Regions from separate parts of the Terrisporobacter glycolicus ATCC 14880 genome, predicted to be linked through region 3. Evidence: riboswitches for the same ligand, from Rfam matches in the RefSeq annotation. Region 3 holds a riboswitch; each other region holds the start of a gene.
The links. Region 3 has a riboswitch for cobalamin ahead of TEGL_RS17310 (SoxR reducing system RseC family protein). Riboswitches for the same ligand answer to the same signal wherever they lie in the genome.
Positions count from the first base shown of each region.

Region 1: it holds a riboswitch for cobalamin, as region 3 does, so the genes downstream of both, TEGL_RS06945 (hypothetical protein) here and TEGL_RS17310 (SoxR reducing system RseC family protein) in region 3, are expected to answer to the same signal.
Region 2: it holds a riboswitch for cobalamin, as region 3 does, so the genes downstream of both, TEGL_RS03340 (cobyric acid synthase) here and TEGL_RS17310 (SoxR reducing system RseC family protein) in region 3, are expected to answer to the same signal.
Region 4: it holds a riboswitch for cobalamin, as region 3 does, so the genes downstream of both, pcrA (DNA helicase PcrA) here and TEGL_RS17310 (SoxR reducing system RseC family protein) in region 3, are expected to answer to the same signal.

Region 1 covers NZ_CP117523.1:1,406,644-1,414,702, forward strand. The annotation lists gene TEGL_RS06940 (HAMP domain-containing sensor histidine kinase) at 1-1,328, shown strand, start outside; cobalamin riboswitch at 1,557-1,748, shown strand; gene TEGL_RS06945 (hypothetical protein) at 1,865-2,740, shown strand; gene TEGL_RS06950 (leucine-rich repeat protein) at 2,896-8,059, shown strand, end outside.
Region 2 covers NZ_CP117523.1:643,491-651,549, forward strand. The annotation lists gene TEGL_RS03310 (energy-coupling factor ABC transporter permease) at 1-592, shown strand, start outside; gene TEGL_RS03315 (energy-coupling factor ABC transporter substrate-binding protein) at 592-921, shown strand; gene cbiQ (cobalt ECF transporter T component CbiQ) at 908-1,597, shown strand; gene TEGL_RS03325 (energy-coupling factor ABC transporter ATP-binding protein) at 1,600-2,430, shown strand; gene hemA (glutamyl-tRNA reductase) at 2,554-3,795, shown strand; gene hemL (glutamate-1-semialdehyde 2,1-aminomutase) at 3,806-5,101, shown strand; cobalamin riboswitch at 5,249-5,410, shown strand; gene TEGL_RS03340 (cobyric acid synthase) at 5,515-7,029, shown strand; gene TEGL_RS03345 (cobyrinate a,c-diamide synthase) at 7,145-8,059, shown strand, end outside.
Region 3 covers NZ_CP117523.1:3,545,239-3,553,297, reverse strand. The annotation lists gene TEGL_RS17325 (DUF1846 domain-containing protein) at 1-1,060, shown strand, start outside; gene dinB (DNA polymerase IV) at 1,146-2,243, shown strand; gene TEGL_RS17315 (cation diffusion facilitator family transporter) at 2,345-3,250, shown strand; cobalamin riboswitch at 3,308-3,496, shown strand; gene TEGL_RS17310 (SoxR reducing system RseC family protein) at 3,641-4,078, shown strand; gene TEGL_RS17305 (threonine/serine exporter family protein) at 4,165-4,647, opposite strand; gene TEGL_RS17300 (threonine/serine ThrE exporter family protein) at 4,652-5,434, opposite strand; gene TEGL_RS17295 (hypothetical protein) at 5,736-7,112, shown strand; rRNA gene TEGL_RS17290 (16S ribosomal RNA) at 7,516-8,059, shown strand, end outside.
Region 4 covers NZ_CP117523.1:222,451-230,509, reverse strand. The annotation lists gene TEGL_RS01345 (manganese-dependent inorganic pyrophosphatase) at 50-961, shown strand; gene TEGL_RS01340 (peptidylprolyl isomerase) at 1,200-1,724, opposite strand; gene TEGL_RS01335 (M18 family aminopeptidase) at 2,064-3,356, opposite strand; gene pcrA (DNA helicase PcrA) at 3,368-5,608, opposite strand; cobalamin riboswitch at 5,924-6,098, opposite strand; gene TEGL_RS01325 (hypothetical protein) at 6,189-7,976, opposite strand; gene TEGL_RS01320 (AAA family ATPase) at 7,994-8,059, opposite strand, start outside.

The sequences.
Region 1 (8,059 bases), 1.9 Mb from region 3:
TTATATATGAGAGTGAGCCTGGAAAATTCAATAAAGAATTTACAAAGGGAGAGCTAAGTTGTATACATGATTATTATGATGATCCTTATATTGATATTCAAAAATATAAAAATGATAAAAATAAACAAAACATATCAGTATCAATAACTTATTATGATGAAAATGACGATATTCATAATAAAATTTACGTTGTAGATGATAAATTAAATTTAATATATACAAATACAGGAGATACTAGAAAATCTTTTACTAAAAATGAGTTTAAATATTTAACAGGAACTTATCTAAAAGGATATGATATTAGAAAATATTCTTTTAAGGACAAAGATAATAAGAAGCTAACGCTTTTAATCAATACTCCTTCTCTTACTAATGAAATATACAAAAAGATTTTAATTACTGGTATATGCGCATTTGCATTATTTATACTAATATATATTATTCTAATTATAATATTTATAACCTGGCTTAATCATAAAGTAAAAAGACCTATTAATATTTTAAATGAAGCCATTGTTAAGTTTAAAAACGGTGAGCGTGAAAATTATTTAGATTACGATGGACCACAGGAATTTTGTGATATTTGTAGTAGTTTTAATGATATGTCAAGGAAGTTGTATAATAGTGAGAAAAAGCGTGAAAGTTTAGAAGAAGAAAAACAAAAAATGCTTGCTGATATATCTCATGATTTAAAAACGCCAATAACCGTTATAAAGGGATATTCGAAAGCTGTTTGTGATAATATAGTCTCAGAAGAAGAAAAAGATCAATATCTAATGACTATATATAAAAAAGCAGATCACTTAGATGAATTGATTAATACTTTTTATGAATACAGCAAATTAGAACACCCAGACTACAAATTTTTATTTGAAAAAATAGATTTATGTGAATATGGTAGAGTTTATCTTGCAGGAAAATACGAAGAATTAGATATAAATGGAGTAGAGCTGGAAGCGGATATACCAGATGATCCTATTTATTGTAAGTTAGATAGATTTCAACTAAAACGTGTTTTTGAAAATATTATATCAAATTCACTAAAGCATAATAAAAAAGAATTATGTATATTATTTGAAATAGAAGAATATTTCGATAAAGTGAAAATAAACATTGCAGACAATGGATATGGAATTTCCGAAGAAATACGTAAGAATATTTTTAACCCATTTGTTGTGGGAGAAAAATCTCGTACAACAAAAGGCTCAGGACTGGGCCTTGCCATAAGTAAAAAAATAGTAGAAGCCCACGGCGGAAGTATAAAAATTGTGGACGCTAGAAAAAATTATAAAACAGAATTTGAAATTATACTTCCAAGAGAGGTTTAAATTTCAATTAAAAATATTTATTGATGCTAGGTATGAATTTTAATACCTAGCGTTTTTAATTATATAAAAATATAAGTACTATATTTTGAAGTATGTAGAAGGTATTACTATCATAGTACTACTTGGTTAGAAAATAACTATACTTAAGTTTCAGTAAATATATTGTATAATAAGTATAAGGTAATAATTTGTAAACTCATTCAATATTATAGATAATAAAAAATAATAATGTAAATATATAATATATGTAGAAAAATAAAAAATATTTTTTATTTTGGAAGTGCGGTGAGATTCCGCCACAGATTATCCCTGCTGTAATAAGTTACGAAATTTGCTATTACCACTGGAAGCATCTCTGGGAAGGAGCAAAGAGTAGGTTTGAGCTTTAGTCAGAATACAGGCATATTATAAGCTTATGGTGAAAGTTTCCGAAGGCATAATCGGAGATTTATTTTGCATGTGATTTTTGATAATTATATGTAAATTAATCTTCATTATAAAAAATATTATTTTTAATAAAGAAGGGGATGTTTTTTATGAACCAAAGATTTAGAAAATTTGCAACAACAGGAATGGCGGCAGCTATAATGTTATCTATGGGGGCAACATCATTTGCAACTGATTTTTTCACAGAGTATCCTAATTTGACTAATTATAATACTGATTATAATTATACTGTTGAGAAAGGAAGTGGAACAAAGGATCAAGCTTTAATGGTTCAAGGTGCAACAAGTAATTGGTATGGAACAAGTCTTTTTAATAATTTAGCAGATGCAGATTCTATTAATTGGAATATTGTACAAGGAAGTACAGATGCCGTAAGTGTTAGCAAACAAGCTCCAGAATCAGTAGCCAATCAATTTGCAGCTAAGGGAAATGCTACGATTGATAAGTCAAAGAATGCAGGAGTGGCAGTTGTAGAAGCAACAAATAAAACAAATGGATATATGGACTTTACTGTAGTATTAAATCCAACTAGTGCACAACAAGATGTTTCAGGTGTAAATGTAAGAGCATATGATGCTTCAAGTGGTAGCTTTAAATTTTTAAAGACTAATACAGGTAATGTATCAACAAGTGCTGTAAAATCTAAAATAAATTATCCAACAGCAATGGATGCAATATCAGTGGTAGCTGATAGTTTTACTTATGATGTACAGTGGGGAAGTGAATTCTTAAAGAATGTGACTATAAATAATAAAAACTATACATATATGGAAAATGAACTTGGTTGGATGTATAGAGTGTATGATTCTACTGGAACTGCAACATCTGAACAAAAAATGGTAGATGTTTCTGAAAAAGTTGGTGGGGAAACATTTGATGTGGAATCAGGACAAACTGTTGTTTGGGCATATGGAGACTATAGAGTACAATTCCCAGAAAACTTGTCAGAGCTACCTAATAAATAGTTATACAATTAGATCATTTTTGCTAATAAATATATAAAATATTATTACAATAAGAGAAAGTATAGATTTATTACATAAATGAAAGTTTGTTATAAATGGGGTGCTCTTATAGCACCCTTTTATATATTTATAATATTTTAATTTGGGGGAGTAATATGAGGAATAAAAACACTAAGAAATTAATTAAAAAATTTGTTAGTTCTTTTCTTGCATTTATTATGGTATTTACCCTATCTACAGTATCATCAATAAAATCTTTTGCCGAAGAAGTATTAACAGAAAAAGTACATGTGATAGTAGAAAATACTACGTGCTCTAAAAAAGATGGAGCAGCATGGGATGGAACTTTAGTAGATGATTGGGTAAAAATTGAAGACAATATGACTATGATGGATGCAATAGTTGAGGCATTAGATAGTGTAGGAGCTACACAAACAGGTGCAGAAAATAATTACATAAGTGAAATCAATGGACTTAAAGAATTTGACGGTGGATCTAGTTCAGGATGGATGGGAACAAAAAATGATTGGTTTGTTAATCAAGGATTTGGGGCATTTAAGGTAAAAGCTAATGATGAAATTAGAGTAATGTATACTATTAACTTTGGAGCAGATATAGGTGGAGATTATAGTAAAAATGATACATCATTAAGAACTATTGATTTTAGTAAAGGAAGTTTATCGCCTAAATTTAGCAGTGAAACGAAGGAATATACACTAACACTTGAAGATACTGATAAAATAAATGTAAAACCTACAGCGACTAATAAAAACTATCAAGTAAGAGTATATAAAGGTGAAGATGTAGATACATCAAAAGAAGGATATAAAAGAAGTGAAGAAATTAAAGTATCAGATGGAGAAACTATAATAGTTATATGTGGTGATAAGTCTTGGCCTGGTTCAAATGCAAGTATCAAATCTAGTACGTATACATTTAAAATAAAATCAAATATCAAACCAAACACAGCTCCAGTGCCTAACAAAGAAAGTGATAGTGCAAGCATTAATTTAGGTGAAACTTATTTACTAGATTTGTCTAAAATATTTAGGGATGAGGAAAATGACAAATTAACATATACAGTATCAGTTAATAATAATGAAGAAGTTGACGCAGATTCAAATTATTCATTTAAACCAGAAAAAGCAGGAAATTATAAACTAGAATTTAAAGCAAGTGATGGAAGAAAAGCGTCAAAACCTTATATATTAAATCTATCAGTAGATGATGGAAAAGCATATGAAATAAAGACTTTAGATACAGAAAATGGACAAATATCAGTAGATGTAAAAGAAGGTAAATTAAATACAAAAGTTACTCTAACTGTAAAACCAAATGAAAATTTTGCAATGGATACATTGGAAATAAAAGATAAAGATGGAAATGATATAGAAAGAGAAATAAATCAAGATAAATCTGATGGTATTAACTATATATATACATTTGAAATGCCTGCTTCCCATGTGAAGGTAAAAGCTACTTTTGGTAAAGCATATACATATAAAATTGAAGGTCATGATTGGTATAATATGTTTGCTTTAGAGGTATACAATAGGTATGGTGAAATAGTAAAACCAAAAGAACTTGTAGAAAAATCTTGGGGAGAAAAATATGGTAATGGATTTGAGAAAGGATATTACCATCTGACAGCAGGTGAATATAAATATATTTTTTATGGATACGAAAAAAATATAGGAAGAAAAGGAACGTTCAAAGTAGAAAAAACTAACGAAGAACAATCAAAAACTTTTTTCCCGTTTGAAATATATATAAACGAAAATAAATTAAATGAAAAAGATAGTAATGAAGTAAATATAGAAATAACAGATCCAGATGGAAATGTACTTGATATAAAGCCAGGATATAAAGAGGAAACATATCAGGATTATTATTATGTGTTAGAAGCTAAAGGAGAAGATAAGAAATATAAAATAAAAGTTACTCCAGTAGATGATAATGTAAATTATAGTTTTACTACTCAAAATTGTGACTCAAGCGATCAAATATATGCATATGTAAGCGCTAGACTTAATGGATCAAATTGTACAAGTACTAGAACAATCAAAGTTTATTTACAATCTAAAGCTGAAGATCCTGTTGAATATAGAGTAAATAAAGGGGCAGGTCTTCATCTATACAATACATATGGAGAAGCATATAGAGAACTTTTCGAAGTTAAGTCTCTATCAGTAGATACATCAAACAAAGAATATGATAGTTATAAATTCCAAGTACCTTCAAATAACTATATGTTAGTAGCTGGTGGAGGAGATACGGAATATGTTAAGACAACTAAACCATATTTTTATTTAGATACAGAGAAAGTAAAAGAAGCTATTACTATAGATTTAGTAAAAAAAGAAGACTATGAAGAAAATCCATATTCTCGATATAAGGTGGATGATATCTATACAAATATAGTTGACGAAGGTAGCTATATAAATATGAATGTGGGGGATACCCAAAGACTAGAGACATTTCGTGTATGGCAGGGCATGACAAGTCCCGTTTCAAACAAATTCTTTGAACCAGATAAACATTATGAAGTTATCTATGGAAAAGAATGCTTATCTATAGAAGAAAAAGGTGGAGAAGGTAGAAAATATGTAAATATGACTGGTAAAAAAGATGGGATAGCAGTAATTAAATTTACATACGATTCTTTAATTGAAGGTCAAGAAGCAACTAATAACCCTGGATTTGATAAATCAAATATATATGGATTTAACGCAATAGATAAGGAGCAAACAGGAATAGTTATAGTAAATGTAGGCGGTAGTAGAGGAGATATAGATCCTAATTTTAAAGTAAGAAATAGAGACTGGACAAAATACGATACAGTATATTTTACTGGAGATACAACATATCCAGATGGAACAGTAGTAAAAGGTAAGGGATATGGAGAATATAATTTTACACCATCTAAGGGTGTTACAGTAGAAACACATGATCCAATACATATGGATAGTGATTTTGCAAATAATTGGACAAAATACGAAGCAGATAAAAATGGTTCATATACTATTAAAGTTAAGACTGGTAGAAATATAGTAAGAATGACATCTGGTGATAATGTAGTATACTATGTATTAGATGCTATGGAAAGTGATATAAGCATATCTAATGATAGCAATAAAGGTAAGGAGCTTAAAGTAGGAGATAAAGCAAGTGTAAGCTTTACAAATTTAGAAGTTCCAATTTATAAAATGGCCGCTATATATAACCCAGGTTTCCCTGATAGAACATACTTAGTATATGACTTAAACGGAGAAACTATAGAAGGTCCTCATAAGCAATATTCTGTAAATAGTCCTTTAACATTTACAATAGATAAAAAGGGTACTTATAAATTATCTAAAGGAAAAGTACATGCAGAGCATATGGGAAGTCCTTTAAATACTCATTGTAGTATACCAGAAGAAGGTCTACCGCCAGACTTTAATGCAGGATATGGAGATAATGATATTTATTTTAATACTATGCCGGATATAGAAATAAGTGTAGATGATGAAGATACATCAATACTAAGAGCGAAAGTATCAGTTAATGATGAAGAAGGCGGAAAGGCGGCAGTAGAAAAAGTAAGTGAAGATACAGAAAAAGGAACAGCAAAATATAAATTAACAGCAATAGCAAATGAAAACTATAAATTTGAAGGATGGAGTGTAAAAGGATCAGATAAAATAATATCAACAGATGCAGAATACGAAGTAGAGATAGATAAAAATACAGAGTATGTGGCAAACTTTAAGGTAGCATATATAGAAGATAAAACATTAAGATACACAGTATTAGAAGATGGAACATTATCAGTAAAAGAGCCGTTGGATGAAAATGTTACAGAAGTTATAATTCCATCACAAGTAAAAGGAAGAAAAGTTGTAGAAATAGAAGATAGAGCATTTTATTCTTGTCAAGAACTAACTAAAGTAGAATTATCCGAAGGGTTAAAAGAAATAAAAGCAAGAGCATTTATGACTTGTATGTTATTAGAGAGTATAGAAATACCAGAAACAGTAGAAGTAATAGGTCAATCAGCATTTGCCGGTTGTGAAAACATGAAGTCAGCAAAACTACCAAGTAAATCATTAAAAACAATACCAAAATCATTGTTTAATGGTTGTAAGTCATTGGAGAGTATAGAAATACCTGAAGGAATAACAGTACTAAAAGATTCAGTGTTTATAAATTGTGTAAGCCTGAGAGAAATAACATTACCAAAAAGTTTGACAAATATAGAATATCCTGAAATGGTATTTAGATATTGCGAAGCATTAAAAACGGTAAAAGGATATAAAGGAACATATGCAGAAGAATTTGCAAAAAAATATAAATATACATTTATAGACTTAGATGTAAAAATGCCAGTAGCAACAGTATCAGTTAATGATGAAGAAGGTGGAAAGGCGACAGCAGAAAAAGTAAGTGAAGATACAGAAAAAGGAACAGTAAAGTATAAATTAACAGCAATAGAAAATGAAAACTATAAATTTGAAGGATGGAGTGTAAAAGGAGCAGATAAAATAGTATCAACAGATGCAGAATACGAAGTAGAGATAGATAAAAATATAGAGTATGTGGCAAACTTTAAGGTAGCATATATAGAAGATAAAACATTAAGATACACAGTATTAGAAGATGGAACATTATCAGTGAAAGAGCCGTTGGATGAAAATGTTACAGAAGTTATAATTCCATCAGAAGTAAAAGGAAGAAAAGTTGTAGAAATAGAAGATAGAGCATTTTATTCTTGTCAAAAACTAACTAAAGTAGAACTACCAGAAGGGTTAAAAGAGATAAAAGCAAGAGCATTTATGACTTGCATATTATTAGAGAGTATAGAAATACCGGAAACAGTAGAAGTAATAGGTCAATCAGCATTTGCCGGTTGTGAAAACATGAAGTTAGCAAAATTACCAAGTAAATCATTAAAAACAATACCAAAATCATTGTTTAATGGTTGTAAGTCATTGGAGAGTATAGAAATACCAGAAGGAATAACAGTACTAAAAGATTCAGTGTTTATAAATTGTGTAAGCTTGAGAGAAATAACATTACCAAAGAGTTTAACAAATATAGAGTATCCTGAAATGGTATTTAGATATTGCGAAGCATTAAAAACGGTAAAAGGATACAAAGGAACATATGCAGAAGAATTTGCAAAAAAATATAACTATACATTTGTATACTTAGATGTAAAAATGCCAGTAGCAACAGTATCAGTTAATGATAAAAAAGCTGGAAAAGCAACAGTAGAAAAAATAAGTGAAGATTCGGAAAAGAAAACAGTAAAATATAAATTGACAGCAACAGCAAATA
Region 2 (8,059 bases), 1.1 Mb from region 3:
GGTAATATTTATTCCATTTTTCGTAGTAGGACTTAAAAATATTGCTAAAATAGTTAAAGAACAACCTAAAAAGAAATTATTATTAGCTCTTTGTGGAGCCTTCGTCTTTGTATTATCAGCATTAAAAATTCCATCAGTTACAGGAAGTTGCTCACATCCAACAGGTGTAGGACTTGCGGCAATATTATTTGGACCTAGTGCAACAGTTGTTTTAGGTACAATAGTATTATTATTCCAAGCATTGTTATTAGCTCATGGTGGAATTACAACTTTAGGAGCAAATGCTTTTTCAATGGCAATTGTAGGGCCATTAGTTTCTTTTGGAATATGGAAGCTATGTAAGGACAAAATGGATAAAAAAGTTGCAGTATTTTTAGCAGCAGCCTTAGGTGATTTGTTAACATATACAGTAACATCATTCCAATTAGGTCTTGCTTTCCCGGATCCAGCAGGTGGATTTATGGCTTCGGCAGTAAAATTCCTAGGAGTATTCTTTGTTACTCAAGTACCTATAGCAATAGCAGAAGGATTACTTACAGTTATAATTTATAACTTTATAACTGAAAATGAGGAGAGAGAGGTGTTAGCATAATGCAAAGTTCAACAACAAAAAAGTCTAGTAATATGAAGTTAACTGTGATTTTGTTTCTATTAGTTTTAGCTATAATTATTGTTCCATTAATAACTCAAAAAGGTGCGGAGTTTGGAGGAGCAGATGGAGAGGCAGAAGGTGTAATAACTGAGATAAATCCAGAGTATGAGCCATGGTTTAGTAGTTTAGTAGAACCTGCAAGTGGGGAAATTGAAAGTTTACTATTTGCATCGCAAGCAGCACTTGGAGCAGGAATAATAGGATATTATATAGGAACTACTAGAACTAAGAAAAAAATGAGAGAAGAAAGTTTAAATGATAATAGATGATTATGCTTATAAAAATAAGCTATCTAAAGTAAATCCAAATATGAAATTTGCCATAGGCATGCTACTACTAATTTTATCTTTAATTAATCCTTACAATTATATATCCTTATTGGTTATAGGTATAATGAGTTTTGTTATAGTTGGAATTGCAAAAATTGAATTTAAAGATTATATTCATTTTATTAAAATTCCCTTGGTATTTTTAATTTTAAGTATAATTATGATACTTTTAAATTTTTCTAAAGATAAAGAATCATTATTATACAGTATAAATATAGGAAGTTTATATATAGGTGTTTCAAATGAATCAATAGTATCATCAACACGTTTATTTTTTAGAGCATTATCATGTTTGACTTGTATTTATTTTATAATGCTTACAACACCTTTTAATCAATTAATATTTGTATTTAAAAAACTACATTTACCAGATATAGTTTTAGAAATTTCCATGTTAATGTATAGATTTATATTTATATTTATGGAAGAAGTTTCAGATATAAGAAAATCTCAAGAACTTAGATTTGGATATATAAATTTGAAAAATGGATATAACTCTTTTGGGTTATTAGTAAATATGTTATTCAAAAGGATGATGATAAGATATGATGAGATGAGTATAGTTTTAGATATGAAGCTTTATGATGGCACATTTTATATTGTAGAGGAAGATTAATAATGTTTAAAATAAATAATTTAACATATCAATATGACAAAAAAAGAAAAGCCTTAAATAATATAACTATGGATTTTAATAATGGTGATATTATTGGAATAATAGGTTCAAATGGATCTGGAAAGTCCACATTATTTAATAATTTAATGGGGATTTTAAAAGCTACACAAGGAGAAATATTATATAAAAACAGTCAGCTTAAATATGATAAGAAAAGTTTATACAATTTAAGAAAAGAAGTGGGTATAGTGTTTCAAGATCCAGAAAAACAAATTTTTTATTCAATGGTATATGATGACTTGGCCTTTGCTCTTAGAAATATTGGTATGGATGAAAAAACCATAAAAGCTAGAATTAGCAAAGCTCTAGAAGCTGTTAATGGTGAAGAGTTTATAGATAGACCAGTACATAGTTTAAGCTTTGGCCAGAAAAAAAGAGTGGCGATTGCATCAGTAATAGCTATGGAAAATAACCTTGTTTTATTAGATGAACCAACAGCAGGTTTAGATCCAGAAAGCACAAGAGCGATTGTAAACATAATTAAAACAATGTACGAAAAAGGAAAGAAAATAGTAATTACTAGTCATGATATGAATTTGATTTATGATATATGTGATTATGTATATGTACTAAATCAAGGAAAAATAATTAATGAAGGTAATGTGGAAGAAGTATTTATTGATGAAGAAAAAATAGAAGAAGCAGGCTTAGAACTTCCGTGGCTTGTAAAACTTAATAAGAATATGAACTTGCCTTTGTTTAGAAAAGAGGAAGATTTATATAATTATTGGAGTGAAAATATGGGAGTTAATTTAAATAAAATAGCTAAATAAAAAATACGATATAAAAAAATAGATTAAATCCATATTTTGCTATAAATATGGATTTTTTTTATTTTTCATGATAGAATTTAACTCTCTAATAAATAAAGAAACAAACGAATATGGAGGTAGAAAATGAATATTGCAGTTGTAGGTATAAATCATAATTTATCACCTATTAGCATTAGGGAAAAAGTATCCTTTACTGACGCACATAAAATAGAAGCAATTAATATACTTTTAGATAAGGATATTGACGAGATAGTAATACTTTCTACTTGCAATAGAAGTGAAATTTATATTAGCTGTGATAATTTAGAAAAGGGTGTTGAAATAGTTAAAAATTTTTATGAAGAATTTTTTGAGTTAGATAACATTAAAGAATATTTATTTAGCAAAAAGAGTGAAGAAGCAATAAACCATTTGTTTATTGTAACCTCGGGGTTAGATTCCCTAGTTCTTGGAGAAGACCAAATTTTAGGTCAAGTAAAGGGTTCACATGAGTTCGCCATGAAATTAGGAGCTACTAAAAAATTTTTAAATAAACTATTTAGAGAAGCTATTACAACAGCAAAAGAAGTTAAAACTATAACTAAAATTTCTGAGCAGCCTTTATCCATAAGTTATATAGGTATAAAACTTTTAAAAGAAAAAATAGGTAGCTTAAAGGATAAGAATATATTAATAATAGGTTTAGGCAAAATGAACCTATTAACAATAAAGCACCTAGAAGAAGAAACGGTGGGTACCATCTATATTGCCAATAGAAGTGTAGATAAATTTAAAGAAATACAAAATAAATATAGTAATATAGAATATGTGCAATACAAAGATAGATACAATATTTTACGAGAGAATAAAATAGATATAGTGATAAGTGCAACGTCAGCACCACATTTAGTTATTAAATATGAAGATATGCCTATTATAAATAATCATATTTATTTTATGGATTTAGCGTTGCCTAGAGATATTGATTTTAAAATTAATGAATTAAAACATGCCAAAGTTTATTGTATTGATGATTTAAAAGAGATACAGCATAAAAATGATAATATGAGAATTAGTTTATCAAAAAAAGCTTATGAAATAATCAATGAAAAAATAAAAGAGTTTATTGTATGGGTAGATGTTTCCAATATAGATCCAACTATTCAATCTCTCAATAACAAATGTTTTGAAATAAAAGAGGATACTCTAGACTATATTTTTAGGAAAATTGATTTAAATCAAAGAGAGCAAAAAATAATTGATAAAATGTTAACTTCAGCATTAAAAAGACTAATTAGAGAGCCTATTATTAATTTAAAACAAGCAAAAAACAAAGGCAAAAGAGAAGAATATATAAAGACAATAGAAGAATTATTTGCTACTTAGGAGGAAACATATGAAACATACTAAATCTGAAGAGTTATATAAAGAAGCTGTAAAATACATACCAGGAGGAGTAAATAGTCCTGTAAGGTCCTTTAATTCTGTTGGGATAAGTCCAATATTTGCAAAGAAAGCACATGGAAGTAAAATTACAGATGTGGATGATAATGAATACATAGATTATATTTGTTCTTGGGGGCCATTAATGTTAGGTCATAGTAACGAAGAGATATCTAAAGGTATAGGTGAAATGATTGCTAGTGGAACAAGTTTTGGTTTAGCAACTGAGATTGAAGTTGAAATGGCAAAATTAATAGTTGACGCTTATCCAGCAATAGATCAAGTTCGCATGGTTAACTCAGGAACAGAAGCAACTATGAGTGCATTAAGAGTTGCTAGAGGATTTACTAAAAGAAATAAAATAGTAAAATTTGAAGGATGTTATCATGGTCATTCGGATGGTCTACTAGTAAAATCGGGATCAGGAACAATAACCTTTGGAGTTCCAACAAGTCCTGGGGTTCCAGAAGATATAGTTAAAAATACTTTAGTATGTAAATACAATGATATAGAAGATGTGAAAAGAGTATTTGAAGAAAATGGGGAAGATATAGCAGCCATAATAGTAGAAACTATTGGTGGAAATATGGGTATTGTACCAGGAAAGCAAGAATTTATAGAATTTTTAAGAGAAATATGTGATGAATATAAAACTGTTTTAATTTTCGATGAAGTTATAACTGGATTTAGATTATCTTACAACAGTTCATTAGAATATTTTGGAGTAAAACCTGACATGGTTTGTTTTGGTAAAATCATAGGTGCGGGAATGCCTGTAGGAGCTTATGGTGGTAAAAAGGAAATAATGGAAGTTGTATCGCCAATAGGACCTGTTTATCAAGCTGGAACTTTATCAGGGAATCCTCTTGCCATGTACTTAGGAAAAAGAAATTTAGAAGTATTAAGAGATAATCCGCGAATTTATGAAGAATTAAATGAAAAGGCAGATAAGCTAGAGCAAGGAATAAAGGATAATTTAAAAAAATTAAATCTTAATTATACAGTTAATAGAGCTGGCTCTTTAGTTTGTTTATTCTTTAAAGAAGGTTCAGTAGAAAATTACGATGATGCAATAGAAAGCAACATAGAAAAATATAATAAGTACTTTAAGGAAATGTTAGATAGGGGAGTATTAATAGGTCCTAGTCAATTTGAGGCTATGTTTTTATCTTATGCTCATAGCAATGAAGATATTGAATATACAATAAAGTGTAATTATGAATCTTTGAGAGCAATTCACAATTTATAAATTAAAATTTTAACAAAAATAACAAAAAAATAACTATTTAATAATATTTATATATATAAAAAATATTAATATGTTTTGCACAATAGTAAAAATAACTATAATTAAAATATATAAATTTTTTTATGAAATAAGAAGAGAATTGTAAAATTTAATAAAATTAGTTTAGGTTTTAGGGAAAAAGGTAAAAGCCTTTGCAGCCCCCGCTACTGTAAAACGGATGAAACCATAATTACCACTGTCAAATTGATGGGAAGGTATGGGAGTAAAATGATGTTAAGCCAGGATACCTGCCAAAACTAATTATATATAGAAAATCTCGGGGTGAAGATTTGATTTTATGTTACATAGTAAAATCCTAGCCATTAGAGCTGGGATTTTTTGGTATTTTATATAAAATGGAAAGGATTAATGCTATGGGAAAAAAAATAATGCTTCAAGGAACTGCATCAAATGTGGGAAAAAGCATAATAACTACGGGACTATGTAGAATTTTCAAACAAGATAATTATAAAGTAATACCTTTTAAATCTCAAAATATGGCTCTTAATTCTTTTATAACAAAAGAAGGTTTGGAAATGGGAAGAGCTCAAGTTTCTCAAGCTGAAGCTTGTGGAATAGATCCTATTGCAGATATGAATCCCATATTATTAAAACCAAATGGAAATAACAAAAGTCAAGTTATAGTAAGAGGAAAAGTAGTAGGAGATATGTCCTCGAAAGAATATTATGAGTATAAATTAGAGCTAGAGAAAATATTAGATGACATATTTAAAGAATTCGAGGGAAAATTTGACATAGTTGTAATGGAGGGTGCAGGTAGCTGTGCTGAAATAAACTTAATGGATAGAGATATATCAAATATGGGAATGGCACAAATTGCAGATGCACCAGTTATATTAATTGGTGATATAGACAGAGGTGGAGTATTTGCATCAATAGTAGGTACAATAATGTTACTTCCTGAAAAAGACAGAGAACGAGTTAAAGGTGTAATAATTAATAAATTCAGAGGTAGAAAAGAACTTTTAGAATCTGGTGTAAAAATGCTTGAAGATATTATAAAAGTTCCCGTTCTTGGAGTTATACCATATACTGACATAAAAATCGAAGAGGAAGACAGTGTAACTACTAGATTTAAGAAAAAAGTAGACAAAGGAGATATTCATATAGAAGTGATAAGAACACCTCATATGTCTAACTTTACAGATTTTAATATATTTGAAACACAAGAAGATGTGAGTCTTAGGTATGTTGATTATGGAGAATCTCTTGGAAATCCTGATATGGTAATTATTCCAGGAACCAAGTCAACAATAGATGACTTAATATTCTTGAGAGAAAATGGCTTAGAGAATCAAATTAAAGAGCTTCACAAAAGAGGAAAACTTGTACTGGGTATTTGTGGTGGGTATCAGATGTTAGGAAAAGTGCTAAAAGACCCATATCATGTGGAAAATGATCTGGAAGAAGTGGAAGGTATAGGTCTTTTAGATGTAGAGACGACTTTCGAACTAGAAAAAACTACAACTCAAGTTAAAGCTATATTAGGAGATAATTTATATGGATACCTTGCAAATTTAAATAAAAAAGAAGTCAATGGATATGAAATTCATATGGGAATGACAAGAAGAAGAGAAAATAGTGATAATTTTGCCACTGTAACAGAAAAACTTGGCGAGATTGTAAGCTATGAGGTTGGTAGCGTAAATAATCAGTGTAATGTTTTTGGAACTTATCTACATGGAATATTTGATGATATAGATTTTACAAGAACTATTTTAAATAACATAAGGAAAATGAAAAACTTAGAGCCTGTTGAAAGTAAAGTTGAGTCATTTGATGAGTTTAAAAATCAAGAATATGATAAATTAGCAGATTTTTTAAGAGAACATTTAGATATGAAAAAAATATATGAAATAATGAATTAAAATTAGCTACGCTTAAGCCACTGCGTGGGCGCTTCACTTCATAGCGCCAACGAGATGCCTTTGCGACCGCTTCAGGCAACGACCTTGCTTAAAATAATTCGAATTAGGTGGTAATATGAAAAAAATATTAATTGCAGGAACAAATAGTGGAGTAGGAAAAACTACAATTTCCTTAGGAATAATGCAAGCATTGACAAAAAGAAATCTAAAAGTACAGCCTTATAAAGTTGGACCTGATTATATAGACCCTTCTTATCATACATTTATTACTGGAAGATATTCAAGAAACTTAGATTCATATATGCTTGAAGATGAAAAAATTAAATATATAGTTAAAAATTCTTCAAAAGATGCAGATATTTCAGTGATTGAAGGTGTAATGGGATTATACGATGGTTATGGAATAGATTTAGATGATTGTACTAGTTCATATACTTCAAAAATGTTAAAAACACCAGTAATTTTAGTCATAAACGCAAAGGCAATGGCAACATCTGCTGCTGCTATGGTACTGGGATATAAAATGTTAGATGAAAATGTAAATATAGCTGGGGTTATTACAAATAATGTAAAAAGTGAATCGCATTATAATACTTTAAAAGAATCTATAGAAAAATATACTGGTGTGGAGGTACTTGGGTATTTTCCTCCTAATAAAGAATTTTCTTTAGAATCTAGACATTTAGGACTAGTACCTTCAGTTGAGATAAATTCTTTAAAAGCGAAGTTTGATAACTTGGCAGATGAAATAGAAAAGTATATAGATATTGATAGGATAATTGAAATATCTGAAACTGAGGATTTTAATACTTCTTTTAATCTAGAAGATTTCATAGAAAAAAATAAGGCAACAGGTAAAACAATAGCCATAGCTTATGATAAAGCTTTTAACTTTTATTATAGAGAAAACATAGAACTATTTGAAAAGCTAGGCATGAACATAAAGTACTTTAGCCCTATTAGTGACAAGAAACTTCCGATGTGTGATTATATTTACATCGGAGGTGGATTCCCAGAAGTTTTTGCAAAA
Region 3 (8,059 bases):
CACTATAGTAAGTGATGAGGGTTACGGAGCTAATCCATATATAGAAACAACGAAACCAATAGTAGTAGTAACTGCTCCAGGACCAAATAGTGGTAAGCTTGGAACTTGTCTGAGTCAGTTATACCATGAAAACAAAAGAGGAAATTCAGTTGGGTATTCGAAATTTGAAACATTCCCAGTTTGGAACTTACCATTAAATCATCCAGTAAACATAGCATATGAAGCTGCTACTGTAGATTTAAAAGATGTTAATATGATAGACTCATTCCATTTAGATGCTTATGGAGAAAAATCAGTTAACTACAACAGAGATTTAGAATTATTCCCAGTATTAAAGAAAATAATAGAAAAAATAACTGGAAAAGAATCTATGTTTAAATCACCAACAGATATGGGTGTTAACAGAGTTGGATTTGGTATAGTTGATGACGAAGTAGTTCGTGAAGCCTCTATAGATGAAATAATAAGAAGATACTTTAATACTGCTTGCCAATATAAAAAAGGTGAAGTAAACAAAGATGCTTATGACACAATATCTTTGATACTTGAAAAAGTTAATGTTAAGCCAGAAGACAGAATTGTAGTTAATCCAGCTAGAGAATACTCAGAAAAATTAAAATCACAAAGTAATAACCAAGATGTATGTCCTGTAGTTGCTATACAAGTTGAAGATGAGACAATAATAACAGGGAAGAGCTCTGATTTAATGTGTGCATCAGCAGCAGCAGTGTTAAATGCAATAAAATACATGGCTAATATTCCAGATGATATGTATTTAATATCACCAGTAATCTTAAATCCAATTATAAAATTAAAAACAGAAACACTAGGTGGAAAAAATGTGTCACTTGGCTTAGAAGAAGTTTTATCAGCACTTGCTATATGTGCGGTAACTAATCCAACAGCAGAACTTGCTATGGAAAAATTAGATGAGTTAAAAAATATACAAGCTCATTCAACTACAATAATAAGCAAAGATGATGAACAAACATTTAGAAAGTTAGGAATGCATGTAACTTGCGATCCAGATTATCCATCTCAAAATTTATACTATAATTAATAGATACTTAAGGCCATATTGATAATCAATGTGGCCTATTTTACAATGTAACAAGATTAATTTAAATAAATAAAGGGTGATAAGTATGAAAAATCAAAGAAAAATAATTCATATAGATATGGATGCATTTTATGCTTCAATTGAACAAAGGGATAATCCACATTTAAAAGGAAAACCTGTAGTTGTAGGAGGGAATCCTCAAGGTAGGGGTGTAGTTGCAACCTGTTCTTACGAAGCAAGAAAGTATGGAATTCATTCTGCAATGCCGTGTAAAACTGCATATAAAAGATGTCCATATGCCATATTTGTAAGACCAAGATTTGAAGTATACAAACAAGTATCCTATGAAATAAGATGTATTTTTCATAAATATACAGATTTAGTAGAACCCTTATCTTTTGATGAAGCTTATTTAGACGTTACAGAAAACAAATTTAATATAAAATATGCCACAGAAGTTGCTCAACTAATTAAAAAAGAAATCTATGAAAAAACTGGATTAACTGCATCTGCAGGAGTATCTTATAATAAGTTTTTAGCTAAATTAGCTTCAGATTATAACAAACCAAATGGACTTACTATTATAAGAGAAGATAATACACAAAGTTTTCTTGATAATCTTCCGATAAGTAAATTTTTCGGAGTAGGAAAGGTAACTCAAAGGGTTCTTCATAATTTAGGAATTAATACAGGATATGACTTAAGACAATTGGACATAAATGAATTGGAATCAATTTTTAAAAATCGAGGATATTTATTTTATCAACTATCAAGAGGCATAGACAATAGACCTGTTGAGCCTAATAGAGAAAGAAAGTCCATAGGTGCAGAAACTACTTTGAGTGAAAACTTAGATATAGAAGATGAAAAGTTGATTAATATTTTAGATGAGCTTTGTGAGGAAGTATCTCAAAGAGCAAAAAGTATAAAAAAGATGGGAAGGACTGTAACTTTAAAAATAAAGTATGGAGATTTTAGGCAAATAACTAGAAGTGCTAGCTTAATCAATCCCGTATGTTCTCATGAGGATATTAGAACTAACATCTTTAACTTATTTAAAAATATAGAACATAATCATAAAGATATAAGACTTATAGGAGTAACATTATTAAATTTAGTTAACGGAGAAGAAGGAACAAATATTACTTTATTTGAATATATTGATAATAGAAAAACTAAATAATATTTTATTAATCCATGGGCATAGTCCATGGATTTTTGAGTATATAAGACAATGATAAATATTATTAACTATTAATGTAATTCAAAATTGGAGGGGTATTTATGGGAAGTGAAATTGATTATTGTAATAATGAAAATTACAATAAAGTTAAGTTTGTTTTATGGATAATTTTATTTGCTAACTTAGGAGTAGCAATAACGAAGATAGCAGTTGGTTATTTAATAAATAGTGCTAGTTTAAGTACAGATGGGGTTCATTCTTTGTCTGATGGATTATCTAATGTGGTGGGCTTGATTGGAATTACCATAGCTAGTATACCAGTTGACAAAGAACATCCTTATGGACATAAGAAATCTGAAATAATTGCTAGTTTGTTTATTGGAGGTATGCTTTTATTTCTAGGTTTGAAAACTTTATTTACTGGATTTAGCCGATTTATAAACCCAAGTGAGCTAAATATAACATTAATAAGTTTAATTTCATTAATATTAACTATTTGTATAAATATTTTTGTTACCATATATGAAAGAAAAAAAGGAGAAGAATACAAAAGTTTTATATTGATATCTGATTCTATCCACACTAAAAGTGATATTTTTATATCTGTAGGTGTTTTAGTATCATTAATAGGAATTAAACTAGGTTTGCCACAAGTTATAGATCCTATTATATCTATAGTCATATCTTTATTTATACTAAAAGCATCCTATGAAATTTTTAAAGAATCAATTGGTATATTATTGGATAAAGCAGTTGTAGGAGAAGAAAAAATTACTGAGATATTAAATTCTTTTGATGAGATAAAAAATATTCATAAAATAAGAAGCAGAGGGAGTGCAAATGATATTTATGTTGATATGCATATTATGATTGATGCAAATACAACTACTGAAGAGGCTCATAGTCTTTCTCATAATATAGAAAGAGAGATTAAAAATAAAATTAATCCAAATTGCCAGGTTATCATTCATGTGGAACCTTATTATAAAAAGGAAAACCTATTGTAGAAAAAAACATTATATTTTATAATTAAAGTGCATAGTAAAATATGCATTTGACTAGAGAATGAGTATATTATTCAAGGTGCCAAAGGGCTTAAAAGGGAATGTGGTGAAAATCCACAGCAGCCCCCGCTACTGTGATAATGACGAAAACTTAGAGCTTTGGAGAGCTTTAACTCCACTGGTAAAATGGGAAGGAGAAGTTAGTAGGATGATTTTAAGTCAGGAGACCTGCCTGAAAAGTACATGATCTTTCGGGTGTGAGAGAAATACTGTAATATGGGTTATTAATAAATAGGTATTAACGGAACATATTATAGATAAAAAATTAAGTTTTTTTATGAAAGAGTAATAACTTATTCTCTAGTTTAGGTTCTATATGAAGGGGATGAAATCATGAATCAACAGGGATTTATTATAGACATTGTGGATAACAGAACTGCAAAAATGATAATGCAACGTCATTCGGCTTGTGCATCTTGTGGTAAGTGCACTAAGTTATCGTCAGAATGTCAAGACTTAGTAGTAGAAGTAGAGAACTCTATAGGAGCCAAAACAGGAGATCGTGTAGAAGTTAGTATGGAAAGTGTAAAGGTGCTTAAAGCTACAATGCTTGCTTACTTAGTTCCTTTAATATTTTTACTTGTGGGAACAATATTAACATATTATATATTAGATTTAATTAAATTTTCAGGTCCCATTGAAGTTATAAGTGGAGTGGTTGGTTTAATTTGTACTGGTATATCTTATTTATTACTGAGAAAAAATGATGCTAAATTTAAGCAAAGTAGACAGTATATACCCAAAGTAACAAAAATAATAGAAGAAAAATAAAGATATTTATAATAAAAAGAAGCATTTAATAACAAATGCTTCTTTTTATTATAAAGTTTTTTTACTTTAATTTTATATATTAAAAACTATTTTATAAGCTTTTTTAACTGTAGTTTTTTATTATTAATTTTAAAAAGAATTATATAATAAGTTTTAACCAAAGATGTAATTAATAGTACACCCATTGCAATTGAAGCACTTACAAATAAAGCATTAGTACCAATTGATATGGCGTCTGTATATCTTTCTTCAACTAAAGATAACATGGTATTATAAAGTCCTAATCCTGGTATTAAAGGTAAGATACCTGGTATAACAAATATAATAGCAGGATACTTCATTTTTCTAGCTAATATCTCACTAAGAAGAGAAATTAATGCAGCTGCAAAAAAGTTTGCCAAAATAGCATTTCCAGAAAAATTAAATAATATCATATAAACTGTCCATCCTACACCACCAATAGCTCCTGCTGGAATTAAAGATTTTATAGGAGAATTGAAGAATATTGAAAATCCTACAGTAGCTAAAAATGAGAAAAAGAAATTCTCTAATAAATTAAGTAAACTCATTTAACTAACCTCCAAACCTAACAGCTAAGTCAAGGACAACACCAACACCAACAGCTATGGCTGCAGCAATCAAACATGACTCAACTATTCTTGATATACCCGCAATTAAATTACCAGAAATTAAATCCCTTAGTCCTTTAATAAAAGAAACACCAGGTAAAAGCGGCATGATAGAACCAACCACTAGTGAGGTAGAATTTACAATTATACCATATTGAACTAATAAATTACCAAGAACAGCTATGGAAAAGGAACTTATTAGTGTTGCAAAAAAAGGTATTTGGTTTAGTTTTAGTGTTTTGTTATAAATAATAACCCCTATGGTAGCTATGATTAATGTAAGTACAAAATCTAAAACACCAGTACCACCTATTAAGTATGCAAATGATGCGGAAGCCATTGCAGTACCAATGAAATAAACAAATTGGTTATAATCTCTTACTGCATCAACTTCTCTTAACCTACCAATAGCTTCCAGTGGATCAATATCTTCATTTTGAACAAAATCTCTAGATATATCATTTAATCTATCTATTTTGGTAAGGTTAATAGTTCTTTTAGAGATAGTCTTCATAAATGTAAGACCATCAAATTTTTCGTCTGATATTATTACACAAGTTGGTGTAGTAAAAACATTGACATGTTTAAATCCTCTTGATTTACAAACTCTTAGGACACTATCTTCAACTCTAGCAGTTTCTGCACCGTTAATAAGCATTTGCTCCCCCAATAGTAAGGCAAATCGAAGGATTTCTTTTTTATAGCTAACTTGAAATTCCCTTTTCATAAAGTCCCCCTATTAAATAATGATAAAAAGATTATAACAAAAATAATTTAAAATAGTTATATCATTTGCATTTTTATTTAAAAATTTTACGCCAACCATAAATTATATTCTGATATAGATGAAATATTCCTTCTTTTCAGTGTTAAATTGTATATTTTTAAATAATAAACAACAAATTTATTTATAGAATATGACAAAAACTGAAGATTTATAGAAGTAAGTGAATGAATATGTTAAGAACACTTTATTTTGATAAAACATATAATGTTATTATCTTATCGTGGAAAAGGGGAAATTTATTATGGTTTTGACAGGCGCACATTACATCTACATCATTTTCATGGTAATAATTTTGATTACTATGATTTTGAAAAAAGAAAGCGTAGTACCTTGTGTACTGGGTATATTTTTCCTAGGACTATTCTTTACGAAAAACTTTGTAGGAGCACTCAATGGAGTTTTTAATTCCTTTGTTGTAGCACTTAATGAACTGGGAGGAATAATACTAATCATAGGTATTATGGTAGCCCTATCTAAAGCATTAGAAGAAAATCATGCCATAGATTTTATGGTAAAGCCATTTGCAAAAGTAATAAAAAACCCTACAACAGCATTTTTTGTTTCAGGTGTAGCAATGTTATTAATGTCGTGGTTTTTCTGGCCATCTCCAGCATGTGCATTAATAGGTGCAATATTCCTACCGATAGCAATTAGATCAGGATTGCCAGCTATGGGCTTAGCAGTAGCTATTAACTTATTTGGTCATGGATTAGCCTTATCTACTGACTTCGTAATTCAGGGGGCTCCAAGTATAACTGCGGGTGCAGCAGGTATACCGGTACAGTCAGTAATTATGGAAGGTATGCCACTATATTGGACCATGGCAATAGTAACCATATCAGTGGCATTTTATATGTTAAGAAGAGATATGAAAAGAGGTATGTTTGATCAAGAGTTAGCAGTGGCTAGAGAGTCGGAAGTGGAAATTAAAGAAGTTGGACCAAAAGCAAAAATTTCTGTGCTTGTTGTAGCAGTAGCGTTCATATTAGATATAGTAGGAATGTATATGTATAACTTAAAAGGTGGAGATGCAACAGCTTTACTAGGAGGAACATCAGTAGCACTATTAGTTTTTGTAAATGCGTTAAGTAGCCCTAAAGAATGTTTAGATAAAGTAGGCCAACATATAATTCATGGATTTGGTTTTGCTATAAGTATTTTTGCAATAATAATACCAATAGCAGCATTTTTCTATTTGGGGGATGCATCAGTAACAACAGTATTTGGAGATGTTTTGGCAAAAGGATCTCAAGGTTTATTATCGGATATTGGTATGGCTTTATCAAATGCAGTGCCATTTAATAAAATCGCAGCAGCAGGAATTGAAACAGTTGTTGGTGGTATTACAGGACTTGATGGATCAGGATTCTCAGGAATGTCACTAGCAGGTTCATTGGCTTTAGTATTTGGTAATGCAATTCATGCAAATGTAGCTGTTCTTACAGCTTTAGGTCAAATAGCGGCTATATGGGTAGGGGGCGGATGCTTAGTTCCTTGGTCACTTGTTGCAGCAGCAGCTATTTGCGGAGTTAGCCCAATAGAATTAGGTAAAAGAAACTTTATACCTATTATGATAGGATTTGTAGTAACAACTATAGTTGCTATATTCTTGTTATAACTAAGGTTATATTATGAAATATTAAAGACTGCTTGATTTTATCTTGCAGTCTTTTTATGTATATATAAATTTAATAAATATAAGTATTTACAAAGAATAATTATATGAAAAAAACAAATAATAAAAATATAAAAAAATTGTTGACAATATATTTTAATAATGATAGACTTATACTTGTCTTCGAAAAAAGACAAAACACTTAATTATTTAAGAATCAACAAATTAAATAAAGTGTTGACAAATAAAAACAACTTTGGTAAGATAAAGAAGTTGAAACAAACAAAGAACTTTGAAAATTAAACAGTAGGTTAACAATAAATTAATTCTTTAAGAATTAAACTGAAACAACAAACAAACCAAGCCAGATATTCAGATAATGATTAGTCTGAGCAATGGACAACTTTTTTATGAGAGTTTGATCCTGGCTCAGGATGAACGCTGGCGGCGTGCCTAACACATGCAAGTCGAGCGATTCACTTCGGTGAAGAGCGGCGGACGGGTGAGTAACGCGTGGGTAACCTGCCTCATACACATGGATAACATACCGAAAGGTATGCTAATACAGGATAATATAAGAGATTCACATGTATTTCTTATCAAAGCTCCGGCGGTATGAGATGGACCCGCGTCTGATTAGCTAGTTGGTAAGGTAACGGCTTACCAAGGCGACGATCAGTAGCCGACCTGAGAGGGTGATCGGCCACATTGGAACTGAGACACGGTCCAAACTCCTACGGGAGGCAGCAGTGGGGAATATTGCACAATGGGCGAAAGCCTGATGCAGCAACGCCGCGTGAGTGATGAAGGCCTTCGGGTCGTAAAACTCTGTCCTCAAGGAAGATAATGACGGTACTTGAGGAGGAAGCCCCGGCTAACTACGTGCCAGCAGCCGCGGTAATACGTAGGGGGCTAGCGTTATCCGGATTTACTGGGCGTAAAGGGTGCGT
Region 4 (8,059 bases), 720 kb from region 3:
AATACAATAAATTAATTACTATTAGTAATTTACGAGAGGAGTTTTACATATGAGTTTATTTGTTTTCGGACATAAAAGCCCTGATACTGATTCAATATGCTCAGCAATATCATTAGCATATTTAAAAAACCAATTAGGTATTGAAGCTAAAGCTTATGCTTTAGAAGAGCCTAGAAAAGAAGCTAAGTTTGTTTTAGACTACTTTAAAGTAGATGCACCTGAGGTTTTACCTGCTGGGGCAATAAAAGGACAATATGTTGCTTTAGTAGATCATAACGAAGTTGCACAAACTGCAGATGAAATAGCAGAAGCTAATTTAGTAGAAGTAATAGATCACCACAAAATAGGATGCCTTTCTACTGATCTTCCAATATCAGTAAGAATGATGCCTGTTGGATGTACTTGTACAATAATATACAACTTATATAAAGAAAATAATGTGGAAATACCTTATAAAATAGCTGGATTATTATTATCTGCAATATTATCAGATACTTTAATATTTAAATCACCAACTACTACTGAAAAAGATAAGGAAGCTGCTTTAGCATTAGCTGAAATAGCTAAGATTGACTACGAAAAATATGGAATGGAAATGTTTAAAGCAGGTACTTCTTTAGAAAGATTTTCTATAGAAGAAATAGTAAACATGGACTTTAAAGAATTCGATATGAGCGGTAAAAAAGTTGGTATAGGACAAGTTATGACTTTAGATATAGATGCTGTTTTATCTAAAAAAGAAGAATTCTTAGCTTATATAAATGCAACTGAGTTTGATATGTTAGTACTTGCTGTAACTGATATAATAAACGAAGGTTCTTATTTAATATACAAAGGTGAAGATAAAGTAATATCTGAAGCTTTCAGTGTAAATGCTACTCAAGGTGTATTTGCTGAAGGTGTTGTTTCAAGAAAGAAACAATTAGTACCTAAGTTAACTGATGCAGTTAAAAATATATAATTTAATTATATAGAAATACAATTAATTAAAAATAAAAAATGACACAGATTAATCTGTGTCATTTTTTATTTTTAAATCATTATTTCATAATAATAGTATTATAAAATAATTTTTTGTTTATTATTACAATGGTTTATTTCTTCTGGTGTTTGTGTTTATGTTTTTAGGATTTACTTTAAATATTGTAAATCATATAACACAAGTTGTAAATAGTATTTATTTCTATTTATTACATTTATTACATTTTTTCCACTTCTGGATAGTCAACTCCGAACTTTTCAACTGTCATAGTTTTTATTTTTTGATCAGATTTTGGTCTGTCTCCTCTATCAACTGGAGTATCAGCTATTTCATCTACTACATCCATACCTTCTATTACTCTACCAAATCCAGCATATTGGCCATCTAAGTGTGGAGAATTTTTATGCATTATGAAGAATTGAGATCCTGCACTATTTGGCATCATAGTTCTTGCCATAGAGATTACCCCTCTCTCATGTATTAGGTTATTTGCAAATCCATTGCTATTGAATTCACCTTTTATTGAGTATCCTGGTCCACCCATTCCAGTTCCTTGTGGGCATCCACCTTGAATCATAAATCCTCTTATCACCCTGTGGAATATAATTCCATCATAGTAGTTATTATCTATTAAGCTTATAAAGTTATTAACTGTATTAGGAGCTATATGAGGATATAGTTCAACTTTTATAGTTTTTCCATTTTCCATTTCTATAGTTACTATAGGATTTTTATTTTCCATACTTTTACCTTCTTTCTTTGATTGTTATGTATTTTCATATATTATTATATACTAAGTTGTAAAAAAATAACTACTCTATTATTATTTTACCATATTTAAAAACAAATCATTAATATTTCTGTGGATATCTTGGCATTTTATCCACAATATCCACATCCCTTAAATTCAAAAGTTTTTTACCACATTGCAAAGTTTTTATTTATATATATAATTAAAACATTATATTTTGTCACTGTCTTATCCACATAGTTATCCACTTATCTACAACTTATTAACATTTTATTCAGACCTTATCCACATTCCTACTGACAATTTACAGAATTTTTCACCATTATTCTTTTATATTTGATAAAATTCGACAAACGTCTTGTATATATTAAAATGATCTTCTACACTTCCAAGTTCTCTTACTGAATGCATAGATAAAATTGGACTACCAATATCCACAGAATTAATATCTAAATGTGTTGATGAAATTGGACCAATTGTAGATCCACCTCGCTCATCAGATCGATTCACAAATTGTTGATATTTTACTCCACATTTTTCGCATATATTTTTATATACTCCTGATGAAAAAGCATCACTTGTATAGGCTTGATTTGCGCTAATTTTTATTACAGGCCCACAGCCCATAATAGGCTTGTTTGTTGGATCATGCTTTTCAACAAAATTTGGATGAAGAGCATGAGCTAAATCTGCAGATATCATAAAAGATGAATAAATAGCTGAAAAGAATTCTTCTCTATTTTTCCCTAAACTTATACAAATTCGTTCCAATAAGTTTAGTAACATATTAGAGTCAGCTCCTTGCTTCGTAGAACTTCCTACCTCTTCATTGTCAAATATAGAAGCTATATTTATGCCATTTTTACCTTTTGAGCCTATTAATCCATATAAACTAGCATGAGCCATAGATAAGTTATCAAGTCTAGAAGAAGATATAAATTCTTCATTTGGTCCAATTATATGTCCTTTTTCATATTCATATAAATACAAATCAAAATCAAGAATATCTTCTTTATCTACATTTAGTTCTTTGCTTATTTCTTTTAATAGAAAATTATCTTTTTCTAAAGTATCATTAATTAATCCAACTAAAGGTAATGTATCTTTTTGCTTATTAAACTTATATCCATCATTTATGCTTCTGTTCATATGAATAGCTATGTTTGGTATTATACAAATTGGACGATTTATATTTATTATCTCTTCTCTCGGGCATAATACATTTTCAGATTTCAATACTACTCTACCTGCAATAGACAATGGTCTATCAAACCAAGTACTTAGTATAGCACCACCATAACTTTCAGTATTTAATTTTAAATACGTACTCTCTACAGCTATTTCCGCATTAGGTTTAATTTTAAAGGTTGGTGAGTCACTGTGAGAACCTATTATCCTAAATCCATCTTGCATATTGTCAGAGTTTATTACAAAGGCTGTCAGTGAAGATGAATTTTTTGTTATAAAATACTTTCCACCAACCTTAAGTTGCCATTTCTCATTCATTTTCAATTCATTAAATCCATTTTTTAATAATAAATCTTTGCTAGTCTCAACTGCATTAAATGCAGTTGGACTATCATAAATATAATCTATTAAATTCTCTGCAAATTGTTTTTTCATAACTCCTCCTATTAAACTAAGTCTAAAGTTGTATATTCTTTATTTATAGTTTTTATACCTTGGTTATCAAAAGCTATAGTCACATCTGGGCCTTTTAGGGCAACTACTGTTCCCAGACCAAACTTAGGATGATGTACTTTAGCTCCAAGTTTTAAGTCGTCTATATTACTTTCATTCGATGTGTTTTTTATAGTAGCATTTGCTTTTTTAGCAACTTCAACCTTATTCATATTATTCATTTTATATTTTTGAGTATATTTATCAAGAATATTATAATTTGCCTTTGAGAAAGATAATTCTTTTTGATCTTTATTTAATCTTTCTATACAATCACCTGGTAATTCTTCTATAAATCTAGATGCAATTGAAGGATTCGTTCTTCCATATAAAGTTCTCTTTCTTGTTAAAGTTAAGAATAGTTCTTCTTTTGCTCTAGTTATTCCAACATAGCAAAGTCTTCGTTCTTCTTCTATGTCACTATCCCTCATTGATTGTATTGCTCTAGAAATTGGGAATATTTTTTCCTCCATTCCTGCTAAAAATACTACAGGGAATTCAAGACCTTTTGATGAATGTATTGTCATTAAAGAAACTCTATCCTCAGATTCTTCCTCGCTATCTGGTTCAGCACTAAGAGCCACTCCTGTTAAAAATGCTTCTAAGCTCTTTTCATCGCTTGAGCTTTCAAACTCTAAAGCTACTGATATAAGTTCTTCTAAGTTTTCTAGTCTATCTTCACCTTCATTATTTTTTTCTTTTAATAATTCTTCTTTGTATCCTGTCACATCCAATACTTTTTCAATAACTTGACTAACACTATATACGTCTGTAAAACTTCTTAATGTAGACATTAAATCTACAAATTCACTTATACTAGATCTAGCTTTTCTTGATATATCTGAGTTATCTTCTATATCAATTAATACAGAATAAATACTTTCTTCCTTTAAACTGGCTCTATCTTCTATTTTTTCTATAGTTCTAAGGCCTATTCCTCTTCTAGGAACGTTTATTATTCTTTTTAAAGATATATCATCCTGAGGGTTTTGTATTACTCTAAGATAAGCTATAATATCCTTTATTTCTTTTCTTTCATAGAATTTAATACCACCATAAATATTATATGGTATACCAGCCCTATTTAATGCATCTTCTACAGAACGTGCTTGTGCATTGGCTCTATATAAAACGGCAAAATCTTTATAATCTCTATCTTCATATCTCTTCATATATGAAATAGTATTTACTATAAAATCACCTTCATCAATTTCATTTTCTGACAATTGGATTTTTATTAGTTGCCCTTCTTTTTTGTCACTCCAAAGTCTTTTTCTTTTTCTTTCTGTATTATTTGCAATAACATGGTTGGCTGCATCTAGTATTACTTGTGTTGATCTATAGTTTTGCTCAAGCTTTACTATTTTAACATTGTCGTAATCCCTTTCAAATTCTAGGATATTTCTTATGTCAGCACCTCTCCAGCCATAAATACTTTGGTCATCATCTCCAACAACACAAATATTTTGATGTTGTTTTGCTAATAATTTTATTAATTCATATTGTGCTTTACTAGTGTCTTGGTATTCATCTACCATTATGTATCTAAATTTATTTCTATAAAAATCTAATACATCTGGACATTCTTTAAACAGCTCAACTGTTTTCATTATTAAGTCATCAAAATCTAAGGCACTATTTCTTTTTAAACGATCTTGGTACAGTGCATAGATTTCTCCTACCTTTGTTTTAGATATATCACCTTCGTTTAATTTTAAGAACTTTTTAGGAGAATATAATTTATCCTTTGCATTAGATATACAACTTAATACATATTTAGGATCAAATGCCTTATCACTAATATCCAGTTCTCTCATACAGTCCTTAATTAAAGTAACTTGGTCTGGACTATCATAAATTACGAAACTTCTATTATAGCCTATTTTATTTATACTTTTTCTAAGAATACGAACACAACAAGAGTGGAATGTTGTAATCCACATTTCTTTAGTATCTGTTCCTTCTAAAGTTTCTTCTACCCTTTCTCGCATCTCATTGGCTGCTTTATTTGTAAATGTTATAGCTAAAATATTTTCAGCTTTAACATCTTTATCTTCCATAAGATAACCGATTCTAGTAGTTAAAACTCTCGTCTTTCCCGATCCAGCTCCAGCAAGTATTAAAACAGGTCCTTCTGTATTTTCTACCGCTTCTCTCTGAGCTGGATTTAATTTTTCTATTATATCTGAAATCATATATATCCTCCTATAATGCTCATATAAATATATTTTAATCTAATTCCATTTTTTCTTCAAACTCCATAATACTATAATAATTCCCATGAATAAAATATAAAATACTTAACCTGCAAATTATCATTAAAAAAAGGCCTTAGGACTTTGGAGAATCCTAAGGCATAGGTTAAGGGTTATTCTATTTTCAAACTATTTTGAAATAAAATAGGTTGAGGGCTTATTTAAGTTTATAAGAACTAAAAGTGCCTAACTCCAAGTTAGGCACAATATCTTCAAATAAAAATTTTTATTAAGATATTTCTCCTACCCCGAAGAAATCACTTTATATTATAGGCAGGTCTCCTGGCTTTGCTTCATTCTACTCCTTTCCCTTCCCATGTTTCCACAGTGGTCAAAAGTTTCGTCCACATTACAGTAGCGGGGGCTGCAAAGGTATCTCACCTTTTTCCCTATTAATCTTAGTTTAAGAACCTAAAATATTTTAATTAATTTAATTTTCAACTAAGATAATTGTAACACATAAATAAGATTATTTGTTAATTTTTACTAATTATTTTATTACATATTTTTCTAAAATATCTTAATTTTTTATTATTTTTTTCAAATACATAGCAACTATATCAGAAAATCTTTCTATATCCTTGGTATAAATAAAATCTTTTCCATAAATTACTTTTTCCGCTTCTAAATCTTTTTCTTTTCCAGTGAAAACTCCTAATACAAGTATACCCTGCTTTCTCGCCTTTCGAACTTCTAAAGCTGTATCTTTTACTGCTACCATTCCTTTGTAAGATGCTTCTCCTCTTAAGCTTCTGGATCTATCTTTTCCTATTTTCACATCATTTGGTTTTCCATCGCTAAGTATTATAAGTATTTTATTTTCTTCTTCTCTTTCTAGTAAAGCGCCACTAGCTGCCTTTATTGCTAATCCATCTCTATTATTTCCTGCCGCAAAATATTCAAATATATTTTCGCAAGAATAGATATTATCATTATAGTCTCTGTATCTTTTTAAGATGGTATAATCTAAAAAGCTCAAATATCCCATAACTCTATTTGGAATACCAATTGATGTAAGGGCGGTAGCAATTATATATGCCTGTATTGCTACATTAAACTGATTTCTACTTTGTGAACCACTTGCATCAAGTAATATATCTATAACATACTTTCCTTTTTCATTTCTTATATCCTTATAAAAAACTTTTGTATTGTTACTCCTTCCTATTCTCCAGGCTCTGTTTGCACAAATAGTTCCTCCGTCGGAATAAACTCTGTCGATTGCACTTTCTTCTATTAATATTCTTGATATACTTTCTTTTAATTTATTAATACTTCTTTTATGTAGTTTAATATTATCTCTATACTTGTATAAATTATTTTCTTTTTGTCTCGTAACGTATTTTAACTGAAAGGCATTGTTACATTCACTACGTAACACTCCATCTGTAAAATGAACTCTACACCCTTCATGTACATCTCTGCAATGTTTAGTTTCAATTTTTCTTATTTCACTTTCACTTAGAAATGCTTTGCCATAATAGTATTCCACCTTATCATAGATTTTTTGAGCCATAGCTTCATCCACATAGATTACTCTATTTTTTGATTTGTTTAGATCTCCACTACCCATTTCACCTAAGTTTTCTACTAGCATGGTATTACTTATATTATTAATTTCACTTTCTATGATTTCTATTTCTTCATCCATATACAGCTCTTCGTACATAAAATCTGAGAAAGTATCAAAGTCCACATTTACATTTTTTATATCGTGCTCATTTCCTTGTGAAATTTCTCTTTGAGAGTTTATTATAAATTCAAAGTAAGTTAAATAAATTTCATCTAATTTTTTTAAGATATTCATTAAATTATCGTTACAATCAATAGATTTTATATCTTTCATTATTCTTCTTGTCAAACCATCTACTGCAGGATGTCTATTCATAGCTTGAAGAATAAATGTATATCTTAAAGTCTGTAGTATATCTTCTTTGTGGATTTTACTATAATTCACAAGAACATCTTTGTATGCTTTACTTCTTATTTCCTCCACACCTGGTCTTTCATTTATTACTTTATCTTCTACTACAGAGTTAAGAACAAGTTCAATTAAAGTGTATAAAATATCTTTATCGTAGGATTTTTTTATTCTACTCATTATATATTTTTTTATTATATTCCAGTCTAAATACTTCCTTCTTGCTCCAGCAATTATACCAAAATACAAAGAAACATCTTTAGATGAATAATCTTTTTCACTTGAATCTATATCTTCATCATACATACCAGAAACTGTCCAAGCCAAATTATTTACTCTATTTTCAAATTCATAATTATTATATATCCAATTAGTATTTCCACTCATTTTATCACCTCTTCAGGTTATTTTAAATTAGGAAATAAATCTTTACTTTCCCATTTTTCTGGTATTCTTGTTCTTATAATGTC